Regions from separate parts of the Halomonas sp. ANAO-440 genome, predicted to be linked through region 2. Evidence: riboswitches for the same ligand, from Rfam matches in the RefSeq annotation. Region 2 holds a riboswitch; the other holds the start of a gene.
The links. A riboswitch is a leader RNA that binds a small molecule or an ion and turns the genes downstream of it on or off. The one in region 2 is predicted to bind thiamine pyrophosphate.

Region 1: linked by a shared signal. The riboswitch ahead of tenA (thiaminase II) and the one ahead of KZO25_RS04690 (sodium:solute symporter family transporter) in region 2 are both predicted to bind thiamine pyrophosphate.

The regions. Positions count from the first base shown of each region.
Region 1 is NZ_JAHXBV010000003.1:33,888-39,718, reverse strand. Features, by position in the region: gene thiC (phosphomethylpyrimidine synthase ThiC) at 1-1,765, opposite strand, end outside; TPP riboswitch at 1,850-1,972, opposite strand; gene tenA (thiaminase II) at 2,181-2,849, opposite strand; TPP riboswitch at 2,939-3,087, opposite strand; gene KZO25_RS03295 (lysophospholipid acyltransferase family protein) at 3,175-4,104, opposite strand; gene KZO25_RS03290 (DUF4870 family protein) at 4,110-4,499, opposite strand; gene KZO25_RS03285 (VOC family protein) at 4,592-4,984, opposite strand; gene KZO25_RS03280 (class I SAM-dependent methyltransferase) at 5,048-5,692, shown strand.
Region 2 is NZ_JAHXBV010000004.1:309,044-314,874, reverse strand. Features, by position in the region: gene KZO25_RS04705 (diguanylate cyclase) at 1-419, shown strand, start outside; gene KZO25_RS04700 (peroxidase-related enzyme) at 493-1,083, shown strand; gene KZO25_RS04695 (hypothetical protein) at 1,128-1,808, opposite strand; TPP riboswitch at 1,943-2,056, shown strand; gene KZO25_RS04690 (sodium:solute symporter family transporter) at 2,046-3,449, shown strand; gene KZO25_RS04685 (TenA family protein) at 3,449-4,144, shown strand; gene ilvD (dihydroxy-acid dehydratase) at 4,275-5,831, shown strand, end outside.

The sequences.
Region 1 (5,831 bases), on a different contig from region 2:
GGCTGATCTTCATGGAGCAGAACTTCGGCCCGCACATGGAGCAGAAGTGCGCCACCTTGGCGGAGTCCTTGGGCAGGGTCTCGTCGTGGTACTCCCGGGCGGTGTCGGGATCCAGGCCGAGATTGAACTGGTCCTCCCAGCGGAACTCGAATCGCGCCTTGGAGAGGGCGTTGTCGCGGCGCTGGGCGGCCGGGTGACCTTTTGCAAGGTCTGCAGCATGGGCGGCGATTTTGTAGGTGATGATGCCGGTCTTGACGTCGTCCTTGTTGGGCAGGCCGAGGTGCTCCTTGGGCGTGACGTAGCAGAGCATGGCGCAGCCGAACCAGCCGATCATCGCCGCGCCGATGCCGGAGGTGATGTGGTCGTAGCCCGGGGCGATGTCGGTGACCAGCGGGCCGAGGGTGTAGAAGGGCGCTTCGTCGCAGTACTCCAGCTGCTTGTCCATGTTCTCCTTCACGAGATGCATTGGCACGTGGCCGGGGCCCTCGATCATTACCTGGACGTCGTGCTTCCAGGCGATATGGGTCAGCTCGCCGAGGGTCTTGAGTTCGGCCATCTGCGCCTCGTCGTTGGCGTCGGCAACCGACCCCGGGCGCAGGCCGTCACCCAGGGAGAAGGCCACGTCGTACTGCTTGCAGATCTCGCAGATCTCCTCGAAGTGGGTGTAGAGGAAGCTCTCCCGGTGATGGAACAGGCACCACTTGGCCATGATGGAGCCGCCGCGGGAGACGATGCCGGTGACACGCTTGGCGGTCAGCGGCACGTAGCGCAGCAAGACGCCGGCGTGGATGGTGAAGTAGTCCACGCCCTGCTCGGCCTGCTCGATCAAGGTGTCGCGGAAGACTTCCCAGGTGAGGTCCTCGGCCACGCCATTGACCTTCTCCAGCGCCTGGTAGATCGGCACCGTGCCGATGGGCACCGGGGCGTTGCGGATGATCCACTCGCGGGTCTCGTGGATGTTCTGGCCGGTGGAGAGATCCATGATGGTATCCGAGCCCCAGCGGATGCCCCAGGTCATCTTGTCGACTTCTTCCTCGATGGAGGAGGTGACCGCCGAGTTGCCCAGGTTGCCGTTGATCTTCACCAGGAAGTTGCGGCCGATGATCATCGGCTCGGACTCCGGGTGGTTGATATTGCAGGGGATGATCGCCCGCCCGGCGGCCACTTCGGCACGCACGAATTCCGGGGTGATCTCTTCCGGCAGGCGTGCGCCGAAGCCCTGGCCCGGGTGCTGATGGCCGAGAATCCGCTCGACTTCCTCGGTACCGAGCGCCTGGCGGCGCTGATTCTCGCGAATGGCGATGAACTCCATCTCCGGGGTGATGATGCCCTGGCGGGCATAGTGCAGCTGGGTGACGTTCTTCCCCGCCCTGGCGCGCCGTGGCGTGCGCTTCAGGTCGAAGCGCAGCTGGGCGAGCATGGGGTCGTTGGCGCGGCGCTTGCCGTACTCGGAGGTGGGGCCATCGAGGAATTCGGTGTCGCCACGCTCCTCGATCCAGGCGCGGCGCAGCTCCGGCAGGCCACGGCGTAGATCGACGCTGATCTCGGGATCGGTATAGGGGCCAGAAGTATCGTAGACCAGCAGCGGCGGGTTCTCTTCGTCCTCGCCGGAGGTCTTGGTCGGTGACAGCGATATCTCGCGGAAGGGCACGCGAATGTCGGGGCGTGAGCCTTCGATATGGACCTTGCGTGAGCCGGGCAGCGGCTGGATGGCGGCCTCGTCGACCATGGCGGTATCGGCGAGGAAGTGCTGGGTTTTGCTCATGGAGTGTTCTCCCTAGGGTATTGCGGCTGTTGTGCGTTGTCAGGGAGGACAGCTGGGAGGACAGGGGCAGAGCGGCCATGGCCTCTCTGCGTGTCGCTTGATCCCTACGCTGGTCCTAGCCAGTTCAGGTTCAACGGGATCCATGCTCCAACGCCGGTTGGCGCTGCATGATCTCAGCCGTTTTCAACGGCACCCCGTCAAGCGTGGTGGTGCCCGCCATCATCGGCGGGCAGGTTCGTCGCCGCTACGTTTCTGCCTCAAGCCCGGGGCTGATCCGGTGACAGGTCGGCGAGGGGGCGCTGTGAACCCCTCCCTGGGCGCTACCGATTCCATCCCTGGAATAGGACCCCCTCTTAGACCTGTCTCCGGCGCCCCTCACGTCTTCGCAGCGGCAACGGTCTTGCATGGCTGTGGGCTAGTCCGCGCGGTCCAGGCCCATCTGCCAGAAATCGATCTCCAGTCGCGTGGCATCGCGGAATACCTCCGACAGCTCCTGGAAGCGCGCCGGGGTGACGTCGGCCAGGCGCGCATCGAGCCACTCCAGCTCCGCGCGCATGGCGCCCTGGAACTCCTCGCCTTCGTACATTGCGATCCAGGCGTCATAGGGGTTGGCCTCGCCGCGGACGGTGTCCTGCCGGCCATTCAGCCAGTTGGCAATCTCGCCGTAGCCGATAAGGCAGGGCGCCAGGGCCACATGAAGGTCGAGCAGGTCGCCGCGATTGCCGGTGTCCAGCACATAGCGGGTATAGGCCATGGTGGCCCGGGCTTCGGGCAGGCTGGCGAGCGCCTCCTCGCTGATACCCCACTCGCGGCAGTAGCCGACGTGCAGCGCGAGTTCGACGTCGACGATGGCCTTCAAGCCTTCATGGGCCTGACGCAGGTCGGCCAGGGTGCGGCTCTTGTAGGCGGCCAGGGCATAGGCCCGGGCGAAGTGGATCAGGAACAGGTAGTCCTGCTGCAGGTAGTGGCGGAAAGCGTCTTCGGCCAGTGTGCCGGCCCCGAGGCTGCGCACGAAGTCATGCTCGATATAGGCGCGCCAGTCGTCCTGGCAGGCGGCGGTGAGGTCGGTAAAGCGGTAGCCCATCTAGCCTCCGGGTGATCGAGGATCCGGAGCGAGGCTGAAGTCGGGCAGGGGGGATCGTGAGAGAAGGGGAGCGCAGAGAGACGTGTCATCAAACCCCTTCGCCTGATTCCCTACGCCGGTTCATGCGGGGCCAGCGGCCCTGCTCACCCGGATCAGGTTCCACGGGATCGGCGCTGAGGTCGCCCTTGGGCTCCCTGCGCCATCTCAGCCGGAATCACCGGCACCCCGTCAAGCGTTGCAGGCAGTCTAGCAGGCTGGCGCCGTGTTGCCAGCCATCGGGAAAGTAAGTTTTTGGAAATTGTTTCCAATTACTTCGTGGGGCGCTCTAGTAAAGCCGGAAGGAGCCATGGTCCGGATGCCCCTCCTGCTCCTCGATCACCTTGCGGTATCGCTTGTACTCCCACTGGTACTGGGCCGGGTCCAGGGCGATAGCATCCTCGACGCAGGCGTTCACACCGGTAGCCGATTGCTCTTCATCAGGAGAGTAGACCTGCTCGTCGGCGGCCAGGAAGTGGATGGCGAAGCCGCGGCCGGGAATGCGCCGCGCCACGCCGGTGACGACGCGCGCGTCGGTGCGAGCCACCAGCTTGGGCAGCAGGGTAGCGGTATAGGCCAGGCGGCCGTAGAAGGGGGCGAAGACGCCGCTGCCCCAGTTGGGCTCCTGGTCGGGCAGGATGCCGATGGCTTCGCAGCGCTTGAGCGCCTTGAGCAGTGCCGCCACGCCGCGTGGGTTGGTGGGTACCAGCTTGGCGCCCATGCGCTCGCGACCCTCTCGCGTCACGGGGTCGAGTCCCTCGACCTTGGGTGGCTCGTACATGGCAGTGAAGGGGAAGTGGCTGGAGAGCCAGAAGTTGAGCACCTCCCAGTTGCCGAAATGCGGCGCCAGCACGATGACGCCCCGCCCCTGGGCGCGGGCCTCGTCGAGCAGCTCCCGACCGTGGACTTCGACGATGGAGGTCTCGACCCGGTTCGGGTCGGCCATCCAGGCGAAGCCCAGCTCCAGCATGGTGGCGGTGGAGTGCGTCAGGCTGTCCCGGGCCAGGCCACGACGCGCTGCCGCGCTCTGGTCGGGATAGACCTGGGCGAGATTGATTTCGGTGACGTCGCGCTCGCGTCGGCTCAGGCGGTACACCAGCGGACCGATCAGCCGGGAAAGGCGCCACAGGCTGGCGAGACGACGGCCGGCGAGGGTGCGCCACAGCGTGGTGGCAAGACGCGCCTGGATGGCGCTGGAACGGGGTCGTGATGCGCTCATGAGCGTCAGAACAGCCAGGTATCCACATTATCGGGCGCGCGCTTCTCCTGCAGGCTCTTGAGCCCTTTCACGCAGCGAATCACCAGCCAGATCACCGCCAGTAGCCAGGTGATGAAGCCGATCATGATCAGCGTCAGCAGGCCGGAGACCGCAAAGTAGAGCATCGCCATCCAGAAGGTGCGGATATGGTAGCGATAATGCTCATCGAGCCAGTGAGGCCCCTTGCCGCGGTAGACATAGGCGATCACCACACCGACCAGCTGCGTCAGCCCGCCGCTGATGATGCCGGCAAGAAACAGCGCATAGATCACGATGGGTATGGTGGTGTCGGGCGACCCCGGATCGGTCACGGCCCGGTGGTCACGGTTATCATCAGGATGCAGGTTATCGGTCATGTCACGTCCAGCAAGTGAATGGCGAGGTGTGTTGCTGACTTGGCCAGTGACACCAATGATACCGGCCAGATGAGACAATGCCAGTGAAGCGGTTATTCGCTGGCGGTCTTCAGCGGACGGCTGATCTCCAGCAGGTTGCCGTCCGGGTCGCGCAGGTAGAGCGACTCGATGGGGCCGGTGGCGCCCTGACGGTCGACCGGGCCGAGCTCCACCTCGACATCCAGCGCCTCCAGGTGCCGCTGTACTTCGTCCAGCGGCAGCAGGCTGCGCAAGCAGAGGTCGAGGCTCCCCGGCGTTGGGGTGGCGGCCCGGGGTTCGATGTCGGTGGCGGTCCAGTGCAGGCGCAGGGCAACGTCGCCGAGCAGCAGGTCGACGCGCTCACGGTCGCGGTAGCGCACCTCCAGCCCCAAAACCCGGGAATAGAAGTCCACGGCGCGAGAAATATCGGTCACGGTGATGACCAGGTGGTCCAGACCTGACAGCATTGCCGGCCTCCTCGTTGTGATCGTTTTTTTATATGCTCAAGTCGTCAAGCTCAGAAGGATACGATGATGCTGACCTGCCCGCTATGTGCATCCGCCGAAACGCCATATTTTCATCGGGATGCACGGCGTGACTATCACCGTTGCACCAACTGTTGGCTGGTCTTCGTGCCTCCTGATCAGCGCCTTGCTCCTGAGGCAGAGAAAGCAGTCTATGACCAGCATCGCAACAGCCCCGACGACGCTGGTTACCGGCAGTTCCTGTCACGGCTTTACACGCCGCTGCGCGAACGGCTGGCACCGGCTGCCCAAGGCCTCGACTTCGGTGCCGGCCCTGGCCCGACGCTGTCGGTCATGTTCGAGGAGGCGGGGCATCCCATGGCGATCTACGATCCTTTCTATGCCGCTGACAGGGTGGTGCTCGAGCGGCAGTACGATTTTATTACCGCCACTGAAGTGGCGGAACATCTCTTCGAGCCGGGGCTTGAACTCGAACGGCTGGCTGGCATGTTGCGGCCCGCTGGCTGGCTGGGGCTGATGACCAAGCGGGTCACCAGGTGGGAGACCTTCCCCCGTTGGCACTATATTCTCGATCCCACCCATGTGATTTTCTTCAGCGACGCCACCTTTGAATGGCTGGCCCATCATCTCGATATGCGCCTCGAGCTGCCTGCTTCGGATGTAGCCCTGTTGCAGCGCAAGCCATGGTGAATGCACTCCCGACCCAACGATTCATGGAGGCTGTAGTCGCGTTTCGATAAGCCGCCGTTATACAGCCCTGCAGGGGCTATTTCGGCGTTGACTTATGGTGTCGGCGGCGTATGATTTGCGCCGCGTCATCCCGCCTCAG
Region 2 (5,831 bases):
TTTCAATAATGGATATCGACGACTTCAAGCTCTACAACGACACTTATGGCCACCATGCCGGCGATGAAGTGCTGGTGAGGGTATCCACTCTCTTGTTGGAGCATTTTCGTCGGGCCGGCGACCGCCTGTTCCGCCTGGGCGGGGAGGAGTTTGGCCTGCTGCTGGACGTAGAGTCGCTGGAGGAGGGCCAGCGGGCGCTGGAAAAATTTCGCGGAGCCCTTCAGGAGCTGAGCATTCGCCATGAGACGTCCAGCTATGGGGTTATCACGGCCTCGTTTGGTCTGGTCGCCTGTCGTGGGTGCGATGCCGTGCGTGATGTTGGAACCCTCTACCGCCTTGCCGATCACGCCATGTACGAGGCCAAGGCGCATCATCGGAACCGGGTGGTGACGTGCTCGCATTTGAATACGTCCGACTGAGTACGGGCATGGACAATGTGTTTACGTTGACGTTAACTGTGTCCAGTCCATAGAGTCCCAGCAGGAGTCCGACATGTCGACGCCCATCAGCCGCTTTCCCATACCCGAATCGATCCAGGATCTGCCTGCGGATATTCGTGACGCCATGCTGGCGGTACAGGAGAAGGCCGGCTTTGTGCCCAACGTCTTCCTGATGCTGGCCCATCGCCCGGCAGAGTTTCGCGCCTTCTTCGCCTATCACGATGCGCTGATGGAGCGGGAGTCAGACACCCTGACCAAGGCCGAAAAAGAGATGATCGTGGTGGCCACCAGCGCCCGCAACCACTGCCTCTACTGCGTGGTGGCCCACGGCGCCCTGGTACGGATCTACAGCAAGGACCCGCTGCTGGCCGATCAGGTCGCCATCAACCACCGCACGGCACCGCTGAGCGAGCGCCATCGGCTCATGCTCGACTTCGCCTTTCACTGCGGCCTGGACGTGGGCGAACTCACCGATGAATGGCAGACGCGTTTGCTGAACGCCGGCTTCACCCTGGATGACATCTGGGACATTGGCGCCATCACCGCTTTTTTCGGCCTCTCCAATCGCCTGGTTACTCTCACCGGCACGCCGCCCAACGACGAGTTTTACCTGATGGGCCGGGTGCCGCGTGAGAAGGTCTAACAGGTAGGAAGCAATCGAGGCGTCCGACGTGTATTGAAGCTCACTCAGGCGCTTTCCCGGCATCCTTCCAACAACTGCAGCACCGGAACCAGCTGGCTTTCATGCAGCACCAGCACGGTGTCTACCGTGGCGTCCCTCTCGGTAGGGGAAATCACGGCGAATTCACCTTCCTCCAGATGGAATTCGTGAATCTCGCGAGGTCCGTGCGGGGTCGTGCAGCGTGCCGTGCGGTAGGAGTCATCTTCGCCGTAGGTGAGGCGGTGGTAGACCTTGAAGAACGTATAAAGATAGAGCCCCTGGTCGAAGGCGGGCCAGCGGGCGGGAATGGTGCGGGTCTCCTCGTCGAGGGCCTGGCCGTTAGCTTCGGCCTGGTTGATGGCATGCTCGAGCGGGCGGGCCAGCAGCGAGGCATTATCCTTGGGAAAAGGCTGCGAAGCCTCGAAGGCCTGGTGGTAACGATCGACCGCCTTGCGCAGGTCTTCGAGTGAGCCGATGCGATGGTCGCTGTGGTCCAGGTCGGCGGGCTCGAAGCTGCCGTTTTCCCAGCCATGGATCACCCTCAGCATTAGCTGGCCTTTGGCCATGGGCTGCAGCAGCAGGTCATCGATGGCGACCCGCAAGTGCAGCTGCCGCTCGATCACTTGGTTGTCGAAAGCGCTGTAGGGGTCGGCGAAGATGGCATGCAACCGTCCGGGGGCGTGTTCCTTGGCTTCGGTAAACGGCATCGGTAGTCTCGGCGAGAGTGGTCGTTCGCTGGTAGCGACTGTTGTATCATCACTCGTCCCATCAATCATGGACGCTAGACGGTTATATCGGCCATCCTGACAATAACTTGAGTTAAATTACTCGACAATCCATTCACTGTCGCCAGGGGAGTCCCGCCGTGCAACCGGCAGGGGCTGAGAGAGCCAAGCGCTGACCCTGGAACCTGATCCGGTTCATACCGGCGGAGGAAGTGCGACATGCCCTACCTGACGTCTGCCGTGCTCGGCGCGGCGCTGCTCTGCTTTGCCTATCTGGGCCTGCGCGCCCGCCGGGCCGACGGCCTGCTCGATGACTACGTGACTGCCCGCAACTCCCAGGGAGCCCAGGCCATCGGCCTGTCGTTCCTGGCCTCCAGCATGGGGGCCTGGATCCTCTTTGCGCCGCCGGAGATCGGCGCCTTCGTCGGGCCTGTGGCGCTGGCGGGCTACGCCATCGGCTCGTCGCTGCCGTTCCTGATACTGGGACTCTACGGCCCCGCCATCCGCCGCCACCTGCCGCAGGGACGCAGCATCGGTGAATTCGCCGAGGCCTGCTATGGCGCCGGGGTGCGGCGCTGGGTCTCCTTCGTTTCCGTTGCCTACATGGCCATCTTCCTGGCCGCCGAGCTGACTGCCATCGGCGCCATTGCCGCGCTGCTCTCCGATGTGCCGCCTTCACTGGTGATCCTCGGCGTGGCGGTGGTCACCCTGGTCTACACCACCCTTGGCGGCCTGCGGGCGAGCCTGGCCACCGATCGCTGGCAGGCCTGGCTGCTGCTGGCCCTGCTGGTACTGGTCGGCGGCGTGGCCTGGTGGTGGCTGCCGCCCATGCCCGCCGGGGCGATCATGCCGTCGATTCCCACCGGCAGTGCGCTCTCCGTGGCGCTGACCCTGGTGATCGCGGTCACCGCGGCCAACCTCTTCCACCAAGGCTACTGGCAGCGTATCTGGGCGGCCGAGGATGACCGCGCCCTGGGCCGCGGGGCGCTGCTGGGTGGGGCCAGCAGCCTGCTGGTGGTGATGGCCATCGGCGGGTTGGGCATGCTGGCGGCCATGCATGCACTGCCGCTGGGCGAGCCGCCGATTCCCTTCTTCGCACTGCTCTCCGCCGCGCCGGCCTGGCTGGGCCTTCCGGCTCTGGTGCTGGCGGTAACGCTGGTTGCCTCCAGCGTGGATACCCTGCAGAACGCCATCGCCTCCATGGCCGTGGCCAGCTCCGGGAGGCGCGGGCTCTCGGTTCGCGGGGCACGGCTCGTCACGGTGGCGCTGATGGCACCGGTGGCATGGGTGGCCCTTCAGGGCTTCTCGGTGCTGCGGCTGTTCCTGATCGCCGACCTGCTCTGCGCAGCCATCGTGGTGCCGGTGCTGCTGGGCCTGTGGCGGCGCATGTCACCGCTGGCGGCAGTGGCCGGCGGCGTGGCGGGCCTGCTCGGCGCGGTGCTGCCGGGCTGGATCACCCAGGGCAGCCTGGCCGCCGGTGTACTGGCGGCGAGCTTCCCGGACAGCATTCCCACCCTGGCGCCGTTCCTCGGTGCGCTGCTCGCTTCCACCCTGGCCAGCCTGCTGATCGCCTGGCTGCGCCCCGGGACGAAATTTCACCTGGCAAGCAAGGGAGACGCCTGATGACGACACGCTCTGACTGGAACGCCTGGGCCGCTAGCCGTGAATCGGCGCGCATCACCGACTGGCTTCGCGAGAACAGCGAGCCGGACTGGTCGGCCACGGTGAACCACCCGCTGTTCGACGCCCTGGCCGAGGGGCGGCTTGTGGGGGGCGACTTTGCCGCCTACATGGTGCAGGACTACGGCTTCGTCGACCCTTTCACCGCCCTGATCGGCCACGCTATCGGCCACGCGCCGAGCATGGCGGACCGGGTGGTGCTGGGCCAGTTCATGGGCATGCTGACCAGCGACGAGAACAGCACCTTCCAGCGCACCTTCGACGCCTTCGAGGTGCCTGCGTCCCTGCGCGAGGCGCCGGATTACCTGCCGCAGACCCGGGCGTTTCGCGAGCTGCTGCACGACACCGGCCAGGGCGGCGACTACGCCGAGATCCTGGCGGTGCTGGTGGTCACCGAGTGGGTCTATCTCGAGTGGGCGCTGCGCGTGACCCGTGTAGACGGGCTGCACCCGTTGATGGGGGAGTGGATCGATCTGCACGACAACCCCGCCTTTCAGGAGTTCGTGGCCTGGCTGCGCCAGCGCCTGGACGAGGAGGCGGCGGCGCTCGATGACACCGCCTTCGCTCGGATGGCCGAGCGCTTCCGCGACACCGTGGCGAAGGAGCGCGCCTTCCACGACGCCGTGCAGCCGCGCTGAGGCATAGTGCGCAGGTGCAGTTGCCGCCTCGTCTTGTGGCAAGACATGGCGGTTTGGCATGGACAGCCGTCCTGTCTGCGGTCCACCCTCTCTCTATTACCCCCCCCTGAACAACGATAGAGGAAGCATCATGAGCGATACGCCCGAGGATCCGCGCCGCCGTTATTCCGCCCCGGTAGTGGATGGGGTCGGCAAGTCCGCCAGCCGTGCCATGCTGCGTGCGGTGGGCTTCACCGATGAGGATTTCAAGAAGCCCCAGGTGGGCATTGCCTCCACCTGGAGCAATCTCACGCCCTGCAACAGCCATATCCATACCCTCGCCGAACGGGCCAGTGATGGCGCCGACGCGGCCGGCGGCAAGGGGGTGATCTTCAACACCATCACCATCTCCGACGGCATCGCCAACGGCACCGAGGGCATGAAGTATTCGCTGGTATCGCGGGAGGTGATCGCCGATTCCATCGAGACCGTGGCCGGCTGCGAGGGCTTCGACGGCCTGGTGGCCATCGGCGGCTGCGACAAGAACATGCCCGGCTGCCTGATGGGACTGGCGCGGCTCGACCGGCCCAGCGTGTTCGTCTACGGCGGTACCATCCTGCCCGGCGAGGGGCACACCGACATCGTCTCGGTGTTCGAGGCCGTGGGTGCCTACACCCGCGGAGACCTGGACCTGATCGAGGTGAAGCAGATCGAGGAGAAGGCGATTCCCGGCCCCGGCTCCTGCGGCGGCATGTACACCGCCAACACCATGGCGTCGGCCATCGAGGCGCTGGGCATGAGCCTGCCGGGCAGCTCGGCGCAGAATGCGGTGTCCCAGGAGAAGCGCGACGACTGCGAGGCGGCGGGTGCCGCGGTACTGGAGCTGCTCGCACGGGACATCAAGCCCTCGGACATCATGACCGGTGACGCCTTCGAGAACGCCATCACCGTGGTCATCGCTTTAGGAGGCTCCACCAATGCGGTGCTGCACCTGATCGCCATGGCCAACACCGTGGGGGTGCCGCTCTCGCTCGAGGACTTCACCGAAATCGGCAAGCGGGTGCCGGTGCTCGCCGACCTGCGCCCCAGCGGCCACTACATGATGAGCGAGCTGGTGGCGATCGGCGGCATCCAGCCGCTGATGAAGATGCTGCTCGATGCCGGGCTGCTGCATGGCGACTGCCTGACGGTCACCGGCCGGACGCTGGCCGAGAACCTGGCCGACGTGGCGCCCTATGCCGAGGGGCAGTCAATCATCGCGCCGCTGTCGGCGCCACTGAAGGCCGAGAGCCACCTGCGGATCCTCTACGGCAACCTGGCGCCCGAAGGGGCCGTGGCCAAGATCACCGGCAAGGAGGGCACGCGCTTTATCGGCAGTGCGCGGGTGTTCGGCTCGGAGGAGGAGGCCCAGGCACGCATCAACGACGGCACGGTGGTGGCCGGTGACGTGGTGGTGATCCGCTACGAGGGACCCAAGGGCGGACCCGGCATGCGCGAGATGCTCACCCCGACCTCGGCGATCATGGGCCGGGGGCTCGGCAACGACGTGGCCTTGATCACCGACGGGCGCTTCTCCGGCGGCAGCCATGGCTTCGTGGTCGGCCACGTGTCGCCCGAGGCCTTCGATGGCGGGCCGCTGGCGCTGGTCGAGAACGGCGACCCCATCACCATCGACGCCGAGGCCAATACCATCGAGGTGGCGATCGAT